One region of the Streptomyces sp. NPDC005574 genome, then DNA from elsewhere that is predicted to be linked to it. Evidence: riboswitches for the same ligand, from Rfam matches in the RefSeq annotation. Region 1 holds a riboswitch; each other region holds the start of a gene.

What was found. Region 1 has a riboswitch for cyclic di-AMP ahead of ABZT03_RS04635 (transglycosylase SLT domain-containing protein). Riboswitches for the same ligand answer to the same signal wherever they lie in the genome.
Region 2: another riboswitch for cyclic di-AMP. It lies ahead of ABZT03_RS18440 (transglycosylase family protein); the one in region 1 lies ahead of ABZT03_RS04635 (transglycosylase SLT domain-containing protein).
Region 3: another riboswitch for cyclic di-AMP. It lies ahead of ABZT03_RS10885 (M23 family metallopeptidase); the one in region 1 lies ahead of ABZT03_RS04635 (transglycosylase SLT domain-containing protein).

Annotation. Positions count from the first base shown of each region.
Region 1 is NZ_JBEXCW010000004.1:105,894-111,916, reverse strand. Features, by position in the region: gene ABZT03_RS04650 (carbohydrate ABC transporter permease) at 1-623, shown strand, start outside; gene ABZT03_RS04645 (LacI family DNA-binding transcriptional regulator) at 687-1,715, shown strand; gene ABZT03_RS04640 (HAD family hydrolase) at 1,913-2,746, shown strand; gene ABZT03_RS04635 (transglycosylase SLT domain-containing protein) at 2,820-3,302, opposite strand; cyclic di-AMP (ydaO/yuaA leader) riboswitch at 3,305-3,473, opposite strand; gene ABZT03_RS04630 (polyprenyl synthetase family protein) at 4,509-5,519, shown strand; gene ABZT03_RS04625 (DUF2092 domain-containing protein) at 5,813-6,023, shown strand, end outside.
Region 2 is NZ_JBEXCW010000025.1:18,485-24,507, reverse strand. Features, by position in the region: gene ABZT03_RS18450 (cytochrome P450) at 1-1,158, shown strand, start outside; gene ABZT03_RS18445 (transglycosylase family protein) at 1,326-2,327, shown strand; cyclic di-AMP (ydaO/yuaA leader) riboswitch at 2,525-2,690, shown strand; gene ABZT03_RS18440 (transglycosylase family protein) at 2,694-3,422, shown strand; gene eno (phosphopyruvate hydratase) at 3,764-5,050, shown strand; gene ABZT03_RS18430 (septum formation initiator family protein) at 5,169-5,645, shown strand; partial or broken gene ABZT03_RS18425 (DUF501 domain-containing protein) at 5,694-6,023, shown strand, end outside.
Region 3 is NZ_JBEXCW010000011.1:127,641-133,663, reverse strand. Features, by position in the region: gene ABZT03_RS10900 (GNAT family N-acetyltransferase) at 1-982, opposite strand, end outside; gene ABZT03_RS10895 (HPr family phosphocarrier protein) at 1,159-1,440, shown strand; gene ABZT03_RS10890 (GntR family transcriptional regulator) at 1,657-2,352, opposite strand; gene ABZT03_RS10885 (M23 family metallopeptidase) at 2,610-3,374, opposite strand; cyclic di-AMP (ydaO/yuaA leader) riboswitch at 3,388-3,551, opposite strand; gene ABZT03_RS10880 (pitrilysin family protein) at 3,765-5,153, opposite strand; gene ABZT03_RS10875 (pitrilysin family protein) at 5,150-6,023, opposite strand, start outside.

The DNA.
Region 1 (6,023 bases):
ACTCCGCCTTCTACGCGGGCTTCGGCGCCGCGCTGTCCACCGCGGTCTCCGCCGCCGGCGGCTACGCGCTCGGCCGGTTCGTCTTCCGCGGACGGGAGGCCGTCTTCAAGATGATCCTGGCCGGTGTGCTGGTGCCGGGCATCGTGCTGGCCGTACCGCAGTACCTGCTGCTGGCGAAGACGGGCCTGGCCGACTCGTACTGGTCGATGCTGCTGCCGTCCATCCTCTCCCCGTACGGCGTCTACCTGGTCCGCATCTACGCGGCCGCCTCGGTGCCCGCCGAACTCATGGAGGCCGCCCGCATGGACGGCGCGAGCGAGTGGCGGATCTTCTCGCGGATCGCGGTGCCGATGATGATGCCGGGCCTCATCACGGTGTTCCTGTTCCAGTTCGTCGGCATCTGGAACAACTTCCTGCTGCCGTACGTGATGCTCGCCGACGACACCAAGTTCCCGCTCACCCTCGGCCTCTACACCCTGCTGGCCCAGGGCGCCTCGCAGCCCGCCCTCTACACCCTGGTCATCACCGGCTGTCTGCTCGCGATCCTCCCGCTGATCGCCCTGTTCCTGGTGATCCAGCGTTTCTGGTCACTGGACCTGCTGAGCGGCTCCGTCAAGGCCTGACCGGCGCCCGGCCGCCCTCCCGCACCACCTTCCGACTCGCCCGCCCGCCCCATGACGAGGACCATGACCACCAGCGCGAACGGACGCCGCAGGCCGCCCACCATCCACGACGTGGCACGGGAGGCGGGCGTGTCACGGGGCACCGTCTCCCGCTTCCTGAACGGCGGCCACTACGTCTCGCCCGCCGCGGGCCGGGCCGTGGAGGCCGCGATCAGGAAGACGGGGTACGTCGTCAACCGGCACGCCCGCAGCCTGAGCACCGGGCGCTCCGACTCGGTCGCCTTCCTCCTCACCGAGCCGCAGGAGAAGTTCTTCGAGGACCCCAACTTCAACGTGCTGCTGCGCGGCTGCACCGAACACCTCGCACGGCACGACGTCCCGCTGCTGCTGATGCTGGCCTCCTCCCGCGACGACCGCCGCCGGCTCACCCGCTACATCACCTCCGGCCATGTCGACGGCGTCCTGCTGGTGTCCAGCCACAGCGGTGACCCGGTCGCCGCCGAACTGCGCGCCGCCGGCATCCCGTTGGTGGCCTGCGGCAAACCGCTCGGCCTCGGCTCCAAGGTCAGCTACGTGGCCGCCGACGACCGCGACGGCGCCCGGGAGATGGTCCGCCACCTCCTCGCCACCGGCCGCCGCCGGGTCGCCATGATCACCGGCCCGCTCGACACCCCGGGCGGCACCGACCGGCTGGCCGGCTACCGCGAGGTGCTCGCGGAGGCGGGCCTGCCCTACGACGAGGCACTGGTCGTCGAGGGTGACTACCGGCGCGCCGGCGGCGAGCGGGCGGCCCGGCTGCTGCTGAAGCGGGCCCCCGACCTGGACGCGGTGTTCGTCGCCTCCGACCTCATGGCCCAGGGAGTCGTCAACACCCTTCAGCAGGAGGGCTGTTCGGTGCCCGATGACATCGCTGTCGGAGGCTTCGACGACTCCCCGGCGGCCACCGCCATCACCCCCGCCCTCACCACCATGCGCCAGCCCTTCGACCGGATCAGCGCGGAGATGGTCCGGATGCTCCTCGCGCAGATCGCCGGCGAGGACACGGCGGGCGTGATCCTGCCGACGGAACTGGTGGTCCGGGAGTCCGCGTAGGCCGGGTCCGGCCGTCCCCGGCGGGCGTCCGGAGCCGGAAACCGCCCGCGGGCCGGAACCGCCGAACTGCTCAACTCCCGGCACCCGGCGAGCAGTAACGGACAGCAGGCAACCGGAACTTGGGTCAACGGATGTGAAAGAAGGAGCCGTCCGGTTCGCGTCGAGTCGCCGGGGCGTTCCATCCGTATTCTCTGATCATGGCCGCTCCCACCGCATATTCACTCATCGCCACCGACCTGGACGGAACCCTGCTCCGCGGCGACGACACCCTCTCCGAACGGTCGCTCGCCGCGCTCGCCCGCGCGGCGTCGGCCGGCGCCCGGCATCTGGTGGTGACGGGCCGCCCGGCGCCCAGGGTGCGGCCCCTGCTCGACGACCTCGGCAGCACGGGGCTCGCGGTGTGCGGACAGGGCGCGCAGGTGTACGACGCGGGCGCGGACCGCCTGCTGTGGTCCGTCACCCTGGACCGGGAGCTGGCCGAGACCGCCCTCGGCAAGATCGAGGCCGAGGTCGGGCTGGTGTACGCGGCGGTCGACCAGGACGGCGTCGACGGCCTCACGCTCATCGAGCCCGGCTACCTGATGCCGCACCCGACCCTCCCGGCGCTCCGGGTCGAGCGGCGCGACGACCTGTGGTGCGAGCCCATCAGCAAGGTGCTGCTGCGCCACCCCTACCTGAGCGACGACGAGTTGGCGGCGACGGCGCGATCGGTGGCCGGTTCCCTGGCCACGGTCACCATGTCCGGGCCCGGCACCGTCGAACTCCAGCCATGCGGCATCACCAAGGCCACCGGTCTCGCGCTGGCCGCGGAGTATCTGGGCCTCGGCCCGGACCGGACGATCGCCTTCGGTGACATGCCCAACGACATCCCCATGTTCGACTGGGCGGCCCGCGGGGTGGCGATGGCCAACGCGCACCCCGAACTGCGGTCGGTGGCCGACGAGGTCACCACGTCGAACGAGGACGACGGCGTGGCCGTCGTCCTCGAACGTCTCTTCCCCGGGCCCCGGAGGGCCTGGCGGCCGGTCTGATCCGCCGATCGGACCGGGGGCCGGTGGGCACCGGCGTCCCAACGCCGGTGCCCCTGACCCTCACAGGCAGTGCTCAGTACGCCGAGAAGACGTTGTCGATCGAGCCGTACCGCGCGGCCGCGTAGTTGCAGGCGGCGGTGATGTTCGCGACCGGGTCGTAGGAGTCCCACGAGGTGCCGGCGACGTGGTAGGCCCGGAACGTCGGGTCGATGACCTGGAGCAGACCCTTGGAGGGGATGCCCGCGGCCGCGTTGGAGTCCCACAGGTTGATGGCGTTGGGGTTGCCGGAGGACTCGCGGATGACGTTGCGGTAGATGCCGTTGTACGAACCCGGAATGCCGTGCTGGGCCATGACGGTCAGCGAGGCGCGGATCCAGCCGTCCAGGTTGTTGGCGTACCCCAGCGAGGAGGCGGTGGTCACCGTCGGGGTCGCCGCGGAGGCGGTGCTCGCTCCGATGACGGGGAGCGCCAGTACGGCGGCTCCGGTGCCGATGACGGCGAGCTTGCGGGCGAGGCGGGCGGTTCTGGTACGTCGGTGCTGAGCGGCAGCGGGCATGACTGTGTCCTCTCCGGCGCCTGCGAGGTGAGCTGTCGGGTTCGGGCGGGAGTTGCCCGGCCACGCCCTGACGGACGTGACTTCACCCCCAGCCGTACCGGTTTGTCCTGGAACATCCGGTGCGGCGACTTACCTGGGTCCCCCGCTCCTGCCGTGCGGTGTCTGTGTCGATGAGTGTCGGTTCGGGCGGCGGCAGGATTAGGCGTCCACCCGACAGGCCGGGAACGTATGCGAGAGCACATGTCCGGAACAAGGGCCGGAATCGCCATTCGAGCGGTTGACCTTGATCTGAGGCGTATGGGGTACTTGATCCTTTGCGGATGCCAACCCTCAACTCGCTTTGCGGCAAAGGCGGAAAGGGTGACGGGAGGGCTGGGGGTGATCCCGGGCGCGCGTGACCCAACTCACGGGCGTGAACAAGCGGCGCAATTCGGGCAATAGGGCCAACTCGTGGCCAATTGGCCGCCGGTGAAATCCACTTCCGTGCGTGAGGGGGAGGCGGGGGAGGGATGTTTTTTCGGGCGGGTGCGGAGGTGGGCGGAGGGGTGCGTGCGTCGGTGGGTGCTGTCGGCGCGTGTGCGGCAGGCGGGTTCGGGGCGTGAGCCCGGCGGGCGGGCGGGGTGGACGGCGGGCGCGGTGCGCGGGTCCGGCGCGCTGGGTCGGCCGTGGGGGCGGCGGGTCGTCGGGCGGGACCGTTGGCTCGGCGGGGTCGTCGGGCCGGCGGGCGGGACCGGCCCGCGAGGGCACGGCATTGAAGGGGCCCCGGTGTGGACCCCCGCGCGGGCCGCCACCCCACCGACCCGCCGCGTGCGACCCCGTACGCCCGGGTGGGCGACAGAGGGCGGGCGAGGACGGTCGCGCCGGCCCCGCGAGGGGGACACGCGGGGCCTCGTCGGTCGCCCGGTGCGGAGGGGCGTGGGGATACTGCAGGGCGAGGAGGTGCAGGGTGTTTCCGGCCGCGCGGGCCGGCGGCCCGGTGGCCGCCGCGATTGGTGACAGATGCGGCTACTTACAGCTAACCCGACAGATATCAGTCCTTATGGAGTGATCAAAAACATTCCGGTCGTGATCCGATACCGCCTGGCCTGGAACCGTGGGCGCTATCGGTGATCGAAAGGTGACCGGATACGCTGACTTGAGTGAGCGCAGCGACCTATCGACAAACCGTGTGATCGCCAGTGGACACCAGCAGACAGGAGACCCCTCGTGACCGTCGTCGGGCCGTTCGGGCTGAGCGTGCGGGACCAGGCTCTGGAAGCCGATGTCCAGGCCGGGATGGCGGCCGTCGAGGAGGGTCTGCTCGAAGCCACCAAGAGTGAGGTCCCCTTCATCACGGAGGCCGCGCAGCACCTCGTGCGCGCCGGCGGCAAACGTTTCCGGCCACTGCTCGTGATGCTCGCCGCGCAGTTCGGTGACCGCCACGCGCCGGGGATCGTGCCGTCCGCGGTGGTGGTGGAGCTGACCCACCTGGCGACGCTGTACCACGACGACGTCATGGACGAGGCCGACGTGCGGCGCGGGGTGCCCAGCGCGAACGCCCGCTGGGGCAACTCGGTCGCCGTCCTCACCGGGGACTTCCTGTTCGCCCGGGCCTCGCACATCCTGGCCGACCTCGGGCCGGAGGCGGTCCGGGTCCAGGCGGAGGCGTTCGAGCGCCTGGTGACCGGCCAGATCCTGGAGACGGCCGGTCCGACGGACGGGCGCGACCCGGTCGAGCACTACCTCGACGTCCTCGGCGGCAAGACGGGCTCACTGGTGGCCGTGTCCTGCCGTTTCGGCGCCATGATGTCGGGCGCCGACGAGACGGTCGTCGACGTGCTCACGCAGTACGGCGAGCGGCTCGGGGTCGCCTTCCAGCTGGCGGACGACGTGCTGGACATCGCCTCCGACTCCCACGAGTCGGGCAAGACCCCGGGCACGGACCTGCGCGAGGGCATCCCGACCCTGCCGGTGCTGCGGCTGCGCGAGCGGGCGGCCCGGCTGGGCCTCGCCGAGGACCTCGCCCTGTGCGAGCTCCTCGACTCCGACCTGACCGACGACGGGCGGCACGCCGAGGCACTGGCCGGGCTCCGCGCCCATCCCGCGCTGGAGCAGGCCCGCCGGGACACCGTGCGCTACGCCGAGGAGGCCCGCGCGGTCCTGGCCCCGCTGCGCGAGTGCGACGCGAAGGCGGCGCTGCTCGAACTGTGCGACGCGGTGGTCCACCGGGCGGGCTAGTTCCGGTCACGGCACTCGCGCCGGCGCCCCCTCCGACGGCAGTCGCTTCAGGGCGGTGTCTCGTCCGAACCCCTACGGGTCGGGGGAGGCGCCGCCCTCTCGCGTCATACCCCAGGCGTACGCGGAGTTGAGTCCGGGGGTTGACGCATCACCGCGCCCGATTTGGTCAGATGGACACCACGGACATCACCACTCCTCACCGATTCGGGTGAGAATGGCGGCTCGGGGTGGGACGAGTGCGAGGACGAGAAGAACAACGGGCAGCCGCCGCCGACGACGGAGGTAAGGCACACATGGCACCGTACGAATCCGAGGACAGCGCGAACGCCGGAGAGGCCGACGACCTGCGCGCGGGTCGCCGCAAGGCCGCCCGGTACATCGTCCCGGTCACCGTGATCGGGGTGGCGGCGGCGACCATCGGGCTCGTGCCCGCACTCGCCGATTCCGGCGACCCCAGCCTGCCGAAGATCAGCGCACAGCAACTCATCGAGAAGATCGCCGCGT
Region 2 (6,023 bases), on a different contig from region 1:
ACGCGCCTGCCGAGCGGTGTGGAGGCCTGGCTGGTCACCCGGTACGCGGACGCCAAGCAGGCCCTCGCCGACCCGCGGCTCAGCAAGAACCCGGCGCATCACGACGAGCCCGCGCACGCGAAGGGCAAGACGGGCATCCCGGGTGAGCGCAAGGCCGAGCTCATGACCCATCTGCTCAACATCGATCCGCCGGACCACACCAGGCTGCGGCGGCTGGTCTCCAAGGCGTTCACTCCGCGCCGGGTCGCGGAGTTCGCCCCCCGGGTCCAGGAACTCACCGACCGGCTCATCGACGGGTTCGCGGAGCGCGGCTCCGCGGACCTCATCCACGAGTTCGCCTTCCCGCTGCCCATCTACGCGATCTGCGACCTGCTGGGCGTCCCCCGTGAGGACCAGGACGACTTCCGGGACTGGGCGGGCATGATGATCCGGCACGGCGGCGGCCCGCGGGGCGGGGTGGCGCGGTCGGTGAAGAAGATGCGGAGCTATCTGGCCGAGCTGATCCACCGCAAGCGCGCGGCGCTGCCCGCCGAGGCGGGGCCGGGCGAGGACCTCCTCTCCGCTCTCATCCGCGCCTCCGACCACGGCGAGCACCTCAGCGAGAACGAGGCGGCGGCGATGGCGTTCATCCTTCTCTTCGCCGGGTTCGAGACCACCGTCAACCTCATCGGCAACGGCGTGTACGCGCTGCTGAACCATCCGGGGCAGCGCACCCGCCTCCAGGAGTCCCTCGCCGCCGGTGACCGGGGCCTGCTGGAGACGGGTGTGGAGGAACTCCTGCGCTACGACGGTCCGGTGGAGCTGGCGACCTGGCGGTTCGCCACCGGGTCGCTCACCCTCGGCGGGCAGGACATCGCGGCGGGCGACCCCGTCCTCGTGGTCCTCGCGGCCGCGGACCGTGACCCGGAGCGGTTCGCCGATCCGGACGTGCTCGACCTCGGGCGGCGGGACAACCAGCATCTCGGGTACGGCCACGGCATCCACTACTGTCTCGGCGCCCCGCTCGCCCGGCTGGAGGGCCAGAGCGCGATCGGCACGCTCCTCACCCGGCTGCCGGACCTGCAACTGGGTGTGGATCCGGCCGACTTGCGGTGGCGGGGCGGGCTCATCATGCGGGGACTGCGCACGTTGCCGGTGGAGTTCACGCCCCGTGGATGACTGCTCCCACCTGCGTAAAGGTGACATGCCCTCAACTCTGTGATGTTCACGTGATCTACGCGGCATTAACTTGTGACAAGTGATCGTGTGCCTATACGTTCACGGATCAGCGCGGTGCCCCGCTGTGGGTGCCGCGCGGTCACTGTCGTTCTGCGAAAGGTCTCCGCATGCTCTCCGGGAACGGTCGACACCGTCGCCCCCGTCAGGCTCCGGCTCTCCTCGTGGCAGCCGGCGTGACCGGCTCCGCCATCGCGATCCCGCTCCTCGGTGCCACCGGGGCGAGTGCGGCCGCGGGCACCACCTGGGACCAGGTCGCGGAATGCGAGAGCGGCGGCTCCTGGAGTGAGAACGCGGGCAACGGCTACTACGGCGGCCTTCAGGTCTCCCAGGACAACTGGGAGAAGTACGGCGGTCTGGAGTACGCGTCGAGCGCCGACGAGGCGAGCCGCTCCCAGCAGATAGCCGTGGCCGAGAAGATGCTCGACGACCAGGGCATCACCGCCTGGCCGACGTGCGGTCTGCTCGCCGGGCTCAGCAAGGACTCCGGATCGGCCGACATCGACACGGGTCTGGGCACCACGGCGCCCGACTCGTCGGACTCCTCCGGCTCCTCCGGTTTGTCCGACTCGTCGGAAGCGTCTTCGTCTTCCTCCTCCTCGCCCTCGGCGTCGCCCACCCCGTCCGGCACCTCGGCGAGCGCCGAGGCCGGCACGGGCAAGAAGGGCGGCCCGGCCAAGTCCGGTACCGCATCCGGCAGCGGCACCGACAAGAGTGCCGATTCCCGTTCCGGTCAGGCCGACCCGGGCACTTCCGGCAAGTCGTCCCCCGAGGTGTCGAAGCGGGAGGAAGCGGACAACGTCGAGCAGAGCGTGGGCACTTCGAGCCTGGTCGACACCGGGTCCCTCGGTTCGGGCAAGCACCGCGGCGGCAGCGCCGACGAGGGCGCCGCGACCGACGCCGCCCCCTCGGCGGGCCGCCACGTCGCGGGCGACGGCGACGCCACGCCCGTCGACTCGTACACCGTCCGCCTCGGGGACACCCTCGCGTCCATCGCCGACTCCCTTGACCTCGACGGCGGGTGGCGCGCGCTCTACGACGCGAACAAGGGCGCCATCGGTGGCGACCCGAGCAGCATCGCCCCCGGTCAGACCCTGCGAGTCGGGGTCTAACCGGGCGAAAAGCAGCGGGAGTTCGCGCCGCACTTGTGACTGAATGTCCGCTTTGGTGAAAGTGTGGGATGACTCTCAGAAGCCCTGATCGTCTTTGAAATTCGCCGGATCACATGTCTACGGTCGTGACCGCTCGTCAACACGAGCCCCGGCGGCCGCAACGCCGAATCCTGCCAGCGGCCGTACGGGAACAGTCGTCGCGTAAAGCGCCGTAGGCAGGAGCGGGGGACCCAAGGTAAGCGCCGCGCCGGGCAGTTGACGGAACGGCTTGGGGTTAAGCCACGCCTCCCAGGGAGGTGTGGCCGGGCAACTCAACCGGCCCGAACCCGACAGCTCACCTCGCAGGCGTCGGTGAGGGGATCAACCATGCTGTTTTCCGGCAAGGGCAAGCACCGCCGCCCGTCCAAGGCCACCCGCGTCGCCACGCTCGCCGGTGTCACCGGTGTGGCCATCGCCGCCCCGCTGATGGCGGCCGGCAACGCCTCCGCCGCCACCGCCTCCGAGTGGGACACCGTCGCCGCGTGCGAGTCCGGCGGCAACTGGTCCATCAACACCGGCAACGGCTACTACGGCGGCCTGCAGTTCTCCGCCTCCACCTGGGCCGCGTACGGCGGCACGCAGTACGCCTCCACCGCCAACCAGGCATCCAAGGCGCAGCAGATCGCCGTCGCCGAGAAGGTCCTCGCCTCCCAGGGCAAGGGCGCCTGGCCGGTCTGCGGCAAGGGCCTGTCGAGCGCCGGCTACAGCGGTTCCACCGGCACCTCGTCGAACAGCTCCACCTCGTCGAACAGCTCCAGCGGCTCGAACAGCTCCAGTGGTTCCAGCGGCTCCTCGACCACCACCCGCTCGACCACCGAGCAGCCGGCCTCCCGTTCCGCGGAGCGCCCGGCCGCCAAGAAGACCGTCAGCACCCCGACCGGCAAGAAGGTCAAGAAGGGTGACGGCGAGTACAAGGTCGTCAAGGGCGACACGCTCAGCTCGATCGCCGAGAAGCACAAGGTCAAGGGCGGCTGGCAGAAGCTGTTCCAGCTGAACAAGGACATCGTCGACGACGCCGACTTCATCTACCCGGGCCAGCAGCTCCACCTGAAGTGACACCCGGCCCGTAGTCGAACCACAGCGCCCTCACATCCGGGTCCTTCAGGCTGAGGCTCCCGTGAGGGTCACCCCCCGTCCCCACGGGCTCCCCGCTCCGGTGCGTCTTCCCCCGTACGCACCGGGGCGGGGCTTTGTGCTGTCCGGCACCCCGCTTTCGGGCCCCGCACAGCTCCCCTCTTTGTTCCGTTCGGAAACAATTTACTCTCGGTTCTGTCCACGACGTGGCCGGAAGGCCGACCGATCCCCCCGGGGCGGTTAGGCTCGTCACGCAGAGCCCCGGCGGCGCTGCACCAGCCGGGCCCCGGTCCGGCCGTACCCGCGTCACATTGAAGAAGGAGATGCTCGTGCCGTCCATCGACGTCGTCGTAGCCCGGGAAATCCTGGACTCCCGAGGCAACCCCACGGTCGAGGTCGAGGTCGGCCTCGACGACGGCAGCACGGGTCGTGCCGCCGTTCCGTCCGGCGCATCCACCGGTGCCTTCGAGGCCATCGAGCTGCGCGACGGTGACCCCAACCGCTACCACGGCAAGGGTGTCGAGAAGGCCGTCCTCGCCGTCATCGAGCAGATCGGCCCGGAGCTCGTCGGCTACGACGCCACCGAGCAGCGCCTGATCGACCAGGCCATGTTCGACCTGGACGCCACCGACAACAAGGGCTCGCTCGGCGCCAACGCCATCCTCGGCGTCTCCCTCGCCGTCGCGCACGCCGCCTCCGAGGCCAGCGACCTGCCGCTGTTCCGCTACCTGGGCGGCCCGAACGCGCACCTGCTGCCCGTCCCGATGATGAACATCCTGAACGGCGGCTCGCACGCCGACTCCAACGTGGACATCCAGGAGTTCATGATCGCCCCGATCGGCGCGGAGTCCTTCTCCGAGGCGCTGCGCTGGGGCGCCGAGGTCTACCACACCCTCAAGAAGGTGCTGAAGACCAAGGGCCTGTCCACCGGCCTCGGCGACGAGGGCGGCTTCGCCCCGAACCTGGAGTCCAACCGCGCCGCGCTCGACCTCATCATCGAGGCCGTCAAGCAGGCCGGCTACATCCCCGGCGAGCAGATCGCGCTCGCCCTCGACGTCGCCGCGTCCGAGTTCTACAAGGACGGCAAGTACGAGTTCGAGGGCAAGTCCCGCTCCGCCGCCGAGATGACCGAGTACTACGAGGAGCTCGTCTCCGCGTACCCGCTCGTCTCCATCGAGGACCCGCTGTACGAGGACGACTGGGCCGGCTGGAACGTCATCACCCAGAAGCTGGGCGACAAGGTCCAGATCGTGGGCGACGACCTCTTCGTCACCAACCCCGAGCGCCTCGCCCGCGGCATCGAGGAGGGCTCCGCGAACGCCCTGCTCGTCAAGGTCAACCAGATCGGCTCGCTGACCGAGACCCTGGACGCCGTCGAGATGGCCCAGCGCAACGGCTTCAAGTGCATGATGTCGCACCGCTCCGGCGAGACCGAGGACGTCACCATCGCCGACCTCGCTGTCGCCGTGAACTGCGGCCAGATCAAGACCGGCGCCCCGGCCCGCTCGGACCGCGTCGCCAAGTACAACCAGCTCCTGCGCATCGAGGAGATCCTCGACGACGCCGCCGTGTACGCCGGCCGCAGCGCCTTCCCGCGCTTCCGCGGCTGACCCACCTCGGCAGGGCTCAGCCAGTCGCACGTACGTCCCCGTACCCGGTCCCGTACCGTGTCCGGGGACGTACGCGCGTATGACGGGCCGACAGGTGCGAAGGGGAGGCGGATCGCCAGTGGCCGTGAAGGACCGGGACCGTTTCTCCACCACGACCAGGATCCGGCTGCTCGGCGAGCAGACGGCGGCCCGGGTCTACCGCTCCCAGACCAAGCGCCAGGCGCGCCGCTCCCGGCTGACCAGCCGCGCGGCCCTGCTCGCCCTGGTCCTGTGCACGCTGATCGTGGCCCTCGCCTACCCGATGCGGCAGTACGTCTCCCAGCGCGCCGACATGGCGGACATGGTGCGCCAGAAGGAGCGGGCCAGGCAGCGCGTCGAGCAGCTGCGCGACCTCAAGGCGCGCTGGCAGGACGACGCGTACGCCGAGCAGCAGATCCGGCAGCGGCTGCACTACGTGATGCCGGGGGAGACCGGCTACGTCGTCATCGACCCCGGCGCGGCCAGGCAGTCGCGCGCCGAGCAGGGCGCGGCCGACCGCCCCTGGTACTCGAACGTCTGGGACGGCGTCGACAAGTCCGACGCCTCCGACCGGTGACCTCACCTGGTGAACGACCCAGGTGAACCGACTTACAGAGAGACAGGCATGGAAACGCCCCCGCCGACCACCCCGCGCACCGAGCCCACCGACGCGGACGTCGATGCCTTCAAGCAGCAGCTCGGGCGTCCGCCGCGCGGGCTGCGCGCCATCGCCCACCGGTGCCCCTGCGGGCAGCCGGACGTCGTGGAGACGGCCCCGCGGCTGCCCGACGGCACGCCCTTCCCGACGACGTACTACCTGACGTGCCCGAGGGCCGCCTCAGCGATCGGCACCCTCGAGGCGAACGGCGTCATGAAGGAGATGACCGAGCGGCTCGGCACCGACCCGGAGCTCGCCGCCGCCTACCGCGCCGCGCACGAGGACTACCTCGCCCGC
Region 3 (6,023 bases), on a different contig from region 1:
CGCGCGCGTGCCGCACGAGTTCGCGCTGGCGCTCCCGTCCCTCGGGGCCGCTCTCGGCGTATCCGGAGGAGAGGACGACGAGACCCTGCACCCCGTGCGCGCCGCACTCGGCGACGGCCTCGGGCACCTGCTCGGCGGGCACCGCGACGACCGCGACGTCGACGCGCCCGTCCACGTCACGCACCGAGCGGTGGGCGGGGATGCCGTCGAGTTCCTTCTGCTCCTCGGGGAACGCCTTGTTCACGGCGTAGAGACTGCCGGTGAAACCGGCGTCCTTGAGATTGTCGAGGACACTGCGGCCGACGCCCCCGGGGGCACGGCCGGTTCCGATGACGGCGACCGAACCGGGGGCCAGCAGCCGCCCTACCGAGTGCGCCTCGGCGCGCTGTTCCCGCGCGCGCTGCACGGCCAGTGAGCGGTCGGTGGGTTCGAGGTCGAACTCCAGGTGGACGACGCCGTCCTCGAAGCTGCGTTTCTGGGTGTAGCCGGCGTCCGTGAACACCTTGATCATCTTGGTGTTGGCGGGCAGCACCTCGGCGGTGAAGCGGCGGATGCCGCGCTCGCGCGCGACGGCCGCGATGTGTTCGAGGAGCGTGGAGGCGACACCGCGCCCCTGGTGGGCGTCCTGCACCAGGAAGGCGACCTCTGCCTCGTCGGCGGGCACCGAGGCTGCCATGCCGTCGGGGCCGATGCGGTCGTAGCGTACGGTGGCGATGAACTCGCCGCCGATGGTGGCCGCGAGTCCCACCCGGTCCACGAAGTCGTGGTGCGTGAAGCGGTGGACGTCCTTGGCGGACAGGCGAGGGTAGGGCGCGAAGAAGCGGTAGTACTTCGACTCGTCCGACACCTGCTCGTAGAAGCTGACCAGGCGCTCGGCGTCGTCGACGGTGATGGGCCGGATGCGCGCGGTACCCCCGTCGCGCAGCACCACGTCGGCCTCCCAGTGAGCGGGGTACTCGTGCCGGTCCGGCGAGGTCTGCATGGGCCCCAGAGTACGGCTCGCGTACGACAACGGCGCGAGGCAGTCTGTGCAGGACGGACGTCGGACCGAGGCCGCGGTCCGAGGTCACCGGGGGGCGGGACGACACCCTCCCCGGGCATGCTTCACCATATGGGAAACTGGTCTAGACAACCCTGAGCACTGAAGGGCAGCATCACATGGCTGAGCGCCGCGTCAACGTCGGCTGGGCGGAGGGCCTCCACGCCCGCCCCGCCTCCATCTTCGTCCGGGCCACCACGGCCACAGGTGTCCCCGTGACGATCGCCAAGGCCGACGGCAACCCCGTCAACGCGGCCTCCATGCTGGCTGTCCTGGGCCTGGGCGCCCAGGGTGGCGAGGAGATCGTCCTCGCCTCCGACGCGGAGGGCGCGGACGCCGCGCTCGACCGCCTCGCGAAGCTGGTGGCCGAGGGCCTCGAGGAGCTCCCCGAGACCGTCTGAGCACCTTCGCCCCACAGCACGCAGCCGCGTCGGCCTTTCCGGTCGGCGCGGCTGCGTCGTTTTTCCGGTACCGGAGGATGCTTTTACCGCGCGCACGGTTCACGTCTCCGTCACGGACATGCAAATGCCGCAGGCGCGGAATTCACCGGCACACACGGAAAAGGGCAGCAGAAATACCGGCCGCCGAATTGCACTTCTTTGTATACGGTGCCCGTGTTAATGCCGCAGACCCGACATGTTTACGGGAGGTTGCGAGTTCCTCACACGGTCGGAGCGGTCGCCGCCCGCGCCGAAACGCAGCCGGTGCGCGGTCGTCGCGCGCTCCGTGTGCAGTGCCGTGACCGCTCGCGCCCGCTCGCTGTCGCCGCGCGCCACGGCGTCCACGATCGCGCCGTGCTCCGCCCAGGAGTCCGCCGGGTCGGCGGGCGCGTCCACCACGAACATCCAGGCGATCTTGTGGCGCAGCTGGGTCAGCATCGACGTCAGCGCCGGGCTGCCGGACGCCTGGGCGAGCGTCTCGTGGAACCAGCCTCCCAGGGAGCGCAGGTCCTCGCTGTTGCCCCGCCGGGCCCGCTCCTGGCCCAGCCTGACCAGGCCGCGCAGCACCTTGAGGTGGGCCTCGGTACGCCGCTGCGCGGCGCGTGAGGCGCCCAGCGGCTCCAGGAGCATGCGCATCTCCAGGAGGTCGGCGCCCTCCTGCTCGGTGGGTTCCGCGACGCACGCGCCCGCGTGCCGCCGGGTCACCACGAACCCCTCGGCCTCCAGGGTGCGCAGGGCTTCGCGGACGGGGACGCGGGAGACGCCGTAGCGGCGGGCGAGCAGTTCCTCGGTGAGGCGGCTGCCACGCTCGTAGACACCGGCGACGATGTCGTCCCGGATCGCCGTGCACACCGAGTGCGCCGGAATACGCATGACCGACCTCCGCCTTAATCCCCGTGAAACGTCGATGATTGACGCTTGTCCAGTGACTCTATTGCAATGAGCGGGAATTTCCGACGGCGGGCCGGAATCCATGGATATTTTTTGGACAGAGGGGGGTCGGAAACGCCGAAAGCCCCGGCTGGAGAGCCGGGGCTTCGGGAAGTACCGCCGTCCGCCGTGGGACGGTCAGCGCTCGCGGGGGCCGCTACGCGCCGCTGACGGCGGTACGGCCTGCGTGGCGGCCGGTGTCAGACGCTCACGCCGTGCGACCGGAGGTAGGCGACCGGGTCCATGTCCGAGCCGTACTCCGCGGTCGTGCGGGCCTCGAAGTGCAGGTGCGGGCCGGTGGCGTTGCCGGTCGCGCCGGACAGGCCGATCTGCTGGCCGGGAGTGACCGTCTGGCCCACCGAGACGCCGATGGACGACAGGTGGCCGTACTGCGTGTACGTACCGTCAATCATCTTGATCACGACGTTGTTGCCGTAGGAACCGCCCCAGCCGGCCTCGACGACCGTGCCCGAGCCGACCGCGTGCACGGACGTGCCGCTCGCCGCGTGGAAGTCGATGCCGGTGTGGCTGCCGGAGGCCCACAGGCCGCTGCTGGCCTGGTAGCCGGTGGAGACGTAGGAGCCGGTGACGGGCAGCACGAAAGTGTTGAGACGCTTGCGCTCCGCCTCGCGCGCGGCACGCTGCTTGGCCTCGTGGGCCCTCTCGGCGGCTGCCGCGGCCTCCTTGCGCGCGGCGGCCTCGGCGGCCTCCCTGCGCGCGGTGTCCTCGGCGGCCTGCTGCTGGGCGACCGCCTGGGCGTCGATCTTCTGGGCGAGCGTGTCACCGATGGTGATGACCGGGGTGAGTCCGGTCTGCTCGACGGAGGGCTCCGCGGCGAGCGCGGGAGCGGCCAGGGTGCCGACGACACCGGTGGTGGCGAGCGCGGCGACGCCCGCCGCGCGAACGGTGGTGCGGTGCATCCGGCTGGGACGACGGTGCTTCCCGGCGGCGCGGGTGAACGCCATGAAGTGGTGGGTCCTTTCCTTCCTTCTCGCCTACCGGGTTAGCTGACGGGTTCGGAGCAGGAAGGTCTCCTACGGACCCCCTCGCTTGCGCGCGGGCGTCCGATTCACCCCAGGGACACATGGTGGGTCCCCGGCTCCCCTGGCTCGCGCCGTACGGGGACTCGGCGATGACTGCCCGGTGCCGCGGATGCGGCGCGGTGCCTGACGGACAGCCGGCATGACGCTAGACGCGGCTGCTTTCAATCCTCAAACGGATCACGCTTTTTGTAGCGCACGCCACAGGCCAGACAGGAGTGCACTCCCTCAATTCGGACATACGGCGGCCCTGACGACTCCTCAGTCACCAGGGCCCCGTAGGCGTGTCCGGCCGTCGGCCGGCCGGCCGGTCCGCTACTCGGCGGAGACGACGGTGACTTCGCCGATGCCGAGAGCCTCCACGGGCTCCTTGATCTGGGCCGCGTCACCGACGAGGACCGTGACCAGACGGTCCACCGGGAAGGCGCTCACGACCGCCGCCGTGGCCTCCACCGTGCCGGTCGCGGCGAGCTGCTGATACAGCGTCGCCTGGTAGTCGTCGGGCAGGTGCTGCTCGACCTGGTCGGCCAGCGTGCCCGCGACGGCCGCCGCGGTCTCGTACTTCAACGGCGCCACGCCGACCAGGTTCTGTACGGCGACATCGCGCTCGGCGTCGGTGAGCCCGCCCTCGGCGAGCGTGCGGAGCACGGTCCACAGGTCCTGGAGAGCGGGACCGGTGTTGGGCGTGTCGACGGAGCCGCTGATCGCGAGCATCGCGGCACCGGTGCCGTCCGGGGCGGAGCGCAGCACCTGGCCGAACGCCCGCACGCCGTAGGTGTAGCCCTTCTCCTCGCGCAGGACGCGGTCCAGGCGGGAGGTGAGGGTGCCGCCGAGGCAGTAGGTGCCCAGCACGCGCGCGGGCCACACCCGGTCGTGCCGGTCGGGACCCACGCGGCCGATGAGCAGCTGCGTCTGGACGGCACCGGGACGGTCCACGATGACGACCCGGCCCGCGTCGTCGGCGGTCACGGGCGGCACCGGCCGGGGCTCGGCCTGCGAGCCGGTCCAGGCGCCCAACGTGTCGCCCAGCAGCGCGTCGAGGTCGATGCCGGTGAGGTCACCGACGACCACGGCGGTCGCGGTGGCGGGGCGGACGTGCTTCTCGTAGAAGGCGCGTACGGCCGCGGAGTCGATCGCGGTGACCGTCTCCTCGGTGCCCTGGCGCGGGCGCGACATGCGCGCGGTGGCCGGGAACAGCTCCTTGGAGAGCTCCTTGGCGGCCCGACGGGAGGGGTTGGCCAGCTCGTGCGGGATCTCGTCGAGCCGGTTGCGGACGAGGCGTTCGACCTCGCTGTCCGCGAACGCCGGGGCCCGCAGGGCGTCGGCGAGCAGGTCGAGTGCCTTGGGCAGGCGGGAGACCGGCACTTCGAGGCTCAGGCGGACACCGGGGTGGTCGGCGTGCGCGTCGAGAGTGGCGCCGCAGCGCTCCAGCTCGGCGGCGAACTCCTCGGCGGAGAGCTTGTCGGTGCCCTCCGAGAAGGCGCGGGCCATGATCGTGGCGACGCCGTCGAGACCGGCCGGTTCGGCGTCCAGAGGCGCGTCCAGGAGCACCTCGACGGCGACGACCTGCTGGCCGGGGCGGTGGCAGCGCAGGACCGTCAGGCCGTTGTCGAGCGTCGCGCGCTCGGGGGCCGGGAACGCCCACGGCCGCGCCTCGCCGGCCTGCGGCTGGGGGTGGAAGTCCATCGTGGCGAGCTCGGTCACTTGGCCGCCTCCTCGTTCTCGTCCTCGTCAGCCTGGTTATCGGTGCCCTCGGTGGGCTCGTAGACCAGCACGGCCCGGTTGTCGGGGCGCAGCCGGGCCTTGGCGACCTCCTGGACCTCCTCGGCCGTCACCTCCAGCACGCGCTGCACGGCGGTCAGGGCGAGCTGCGGGTCGCCGAACAGGACGGCGTAGCGGCACAGTTCGTCGGCGCGGCCGGCGACCGTGCCGAGCCGGTCCAGCCACTCGCGCTCCAACTGGGCCTGGGCGCGCTCCATCTCCTCGGGCGTGGGCCCCTCCTCGGCGAACCGGGCGAGCTCCTCGTCGATGGCGGCCTCGATGACCGGCACCTCGACGTCACCGGAGGTCTTCACGTCCAGCCAGCCCAGGGAGGGCGCACCCGCCAGCCGCAACAGACCGAAGCCGGCCGCCACAGCCGTACGGTCGCGCCGTACGAGCCGGTTGTAGAGGCGGGAGGACTCGCCGCCGCCGAGGACGGTCAGCGCCAGGTCGGCCGCGTCGCACGCGCGCGTGCCGTCGTTCGGCAGCCGGTAGGCGGCCATCAGGGCGCGCGCCGGGACCTCCTCCTCGACGACCTCGCGCAGCTGCTCGCCGAGGGTCTCGGGCAGCGTGCCGTCGCGCGGGGCGGGCTTCCCGTCGTGGGAGGCGATGGAACCGAAGTACTTCTCGACCCAGGCGAGTGTCTGCTCCGGGTCGATGTCGCCGACCACCGACAGGACCGCGTTGTTGGGCGCGTAGTAGGTACGGAAGAACGCGCGCGCGTCCTCCAGCGTCGCCGCGTCCAGGTCGGCCATGGAGCCGATCGGCGTGTGGTGGTAGGGGTGGCCCTCCGGGTAGGCGAGGGCGGTCAGC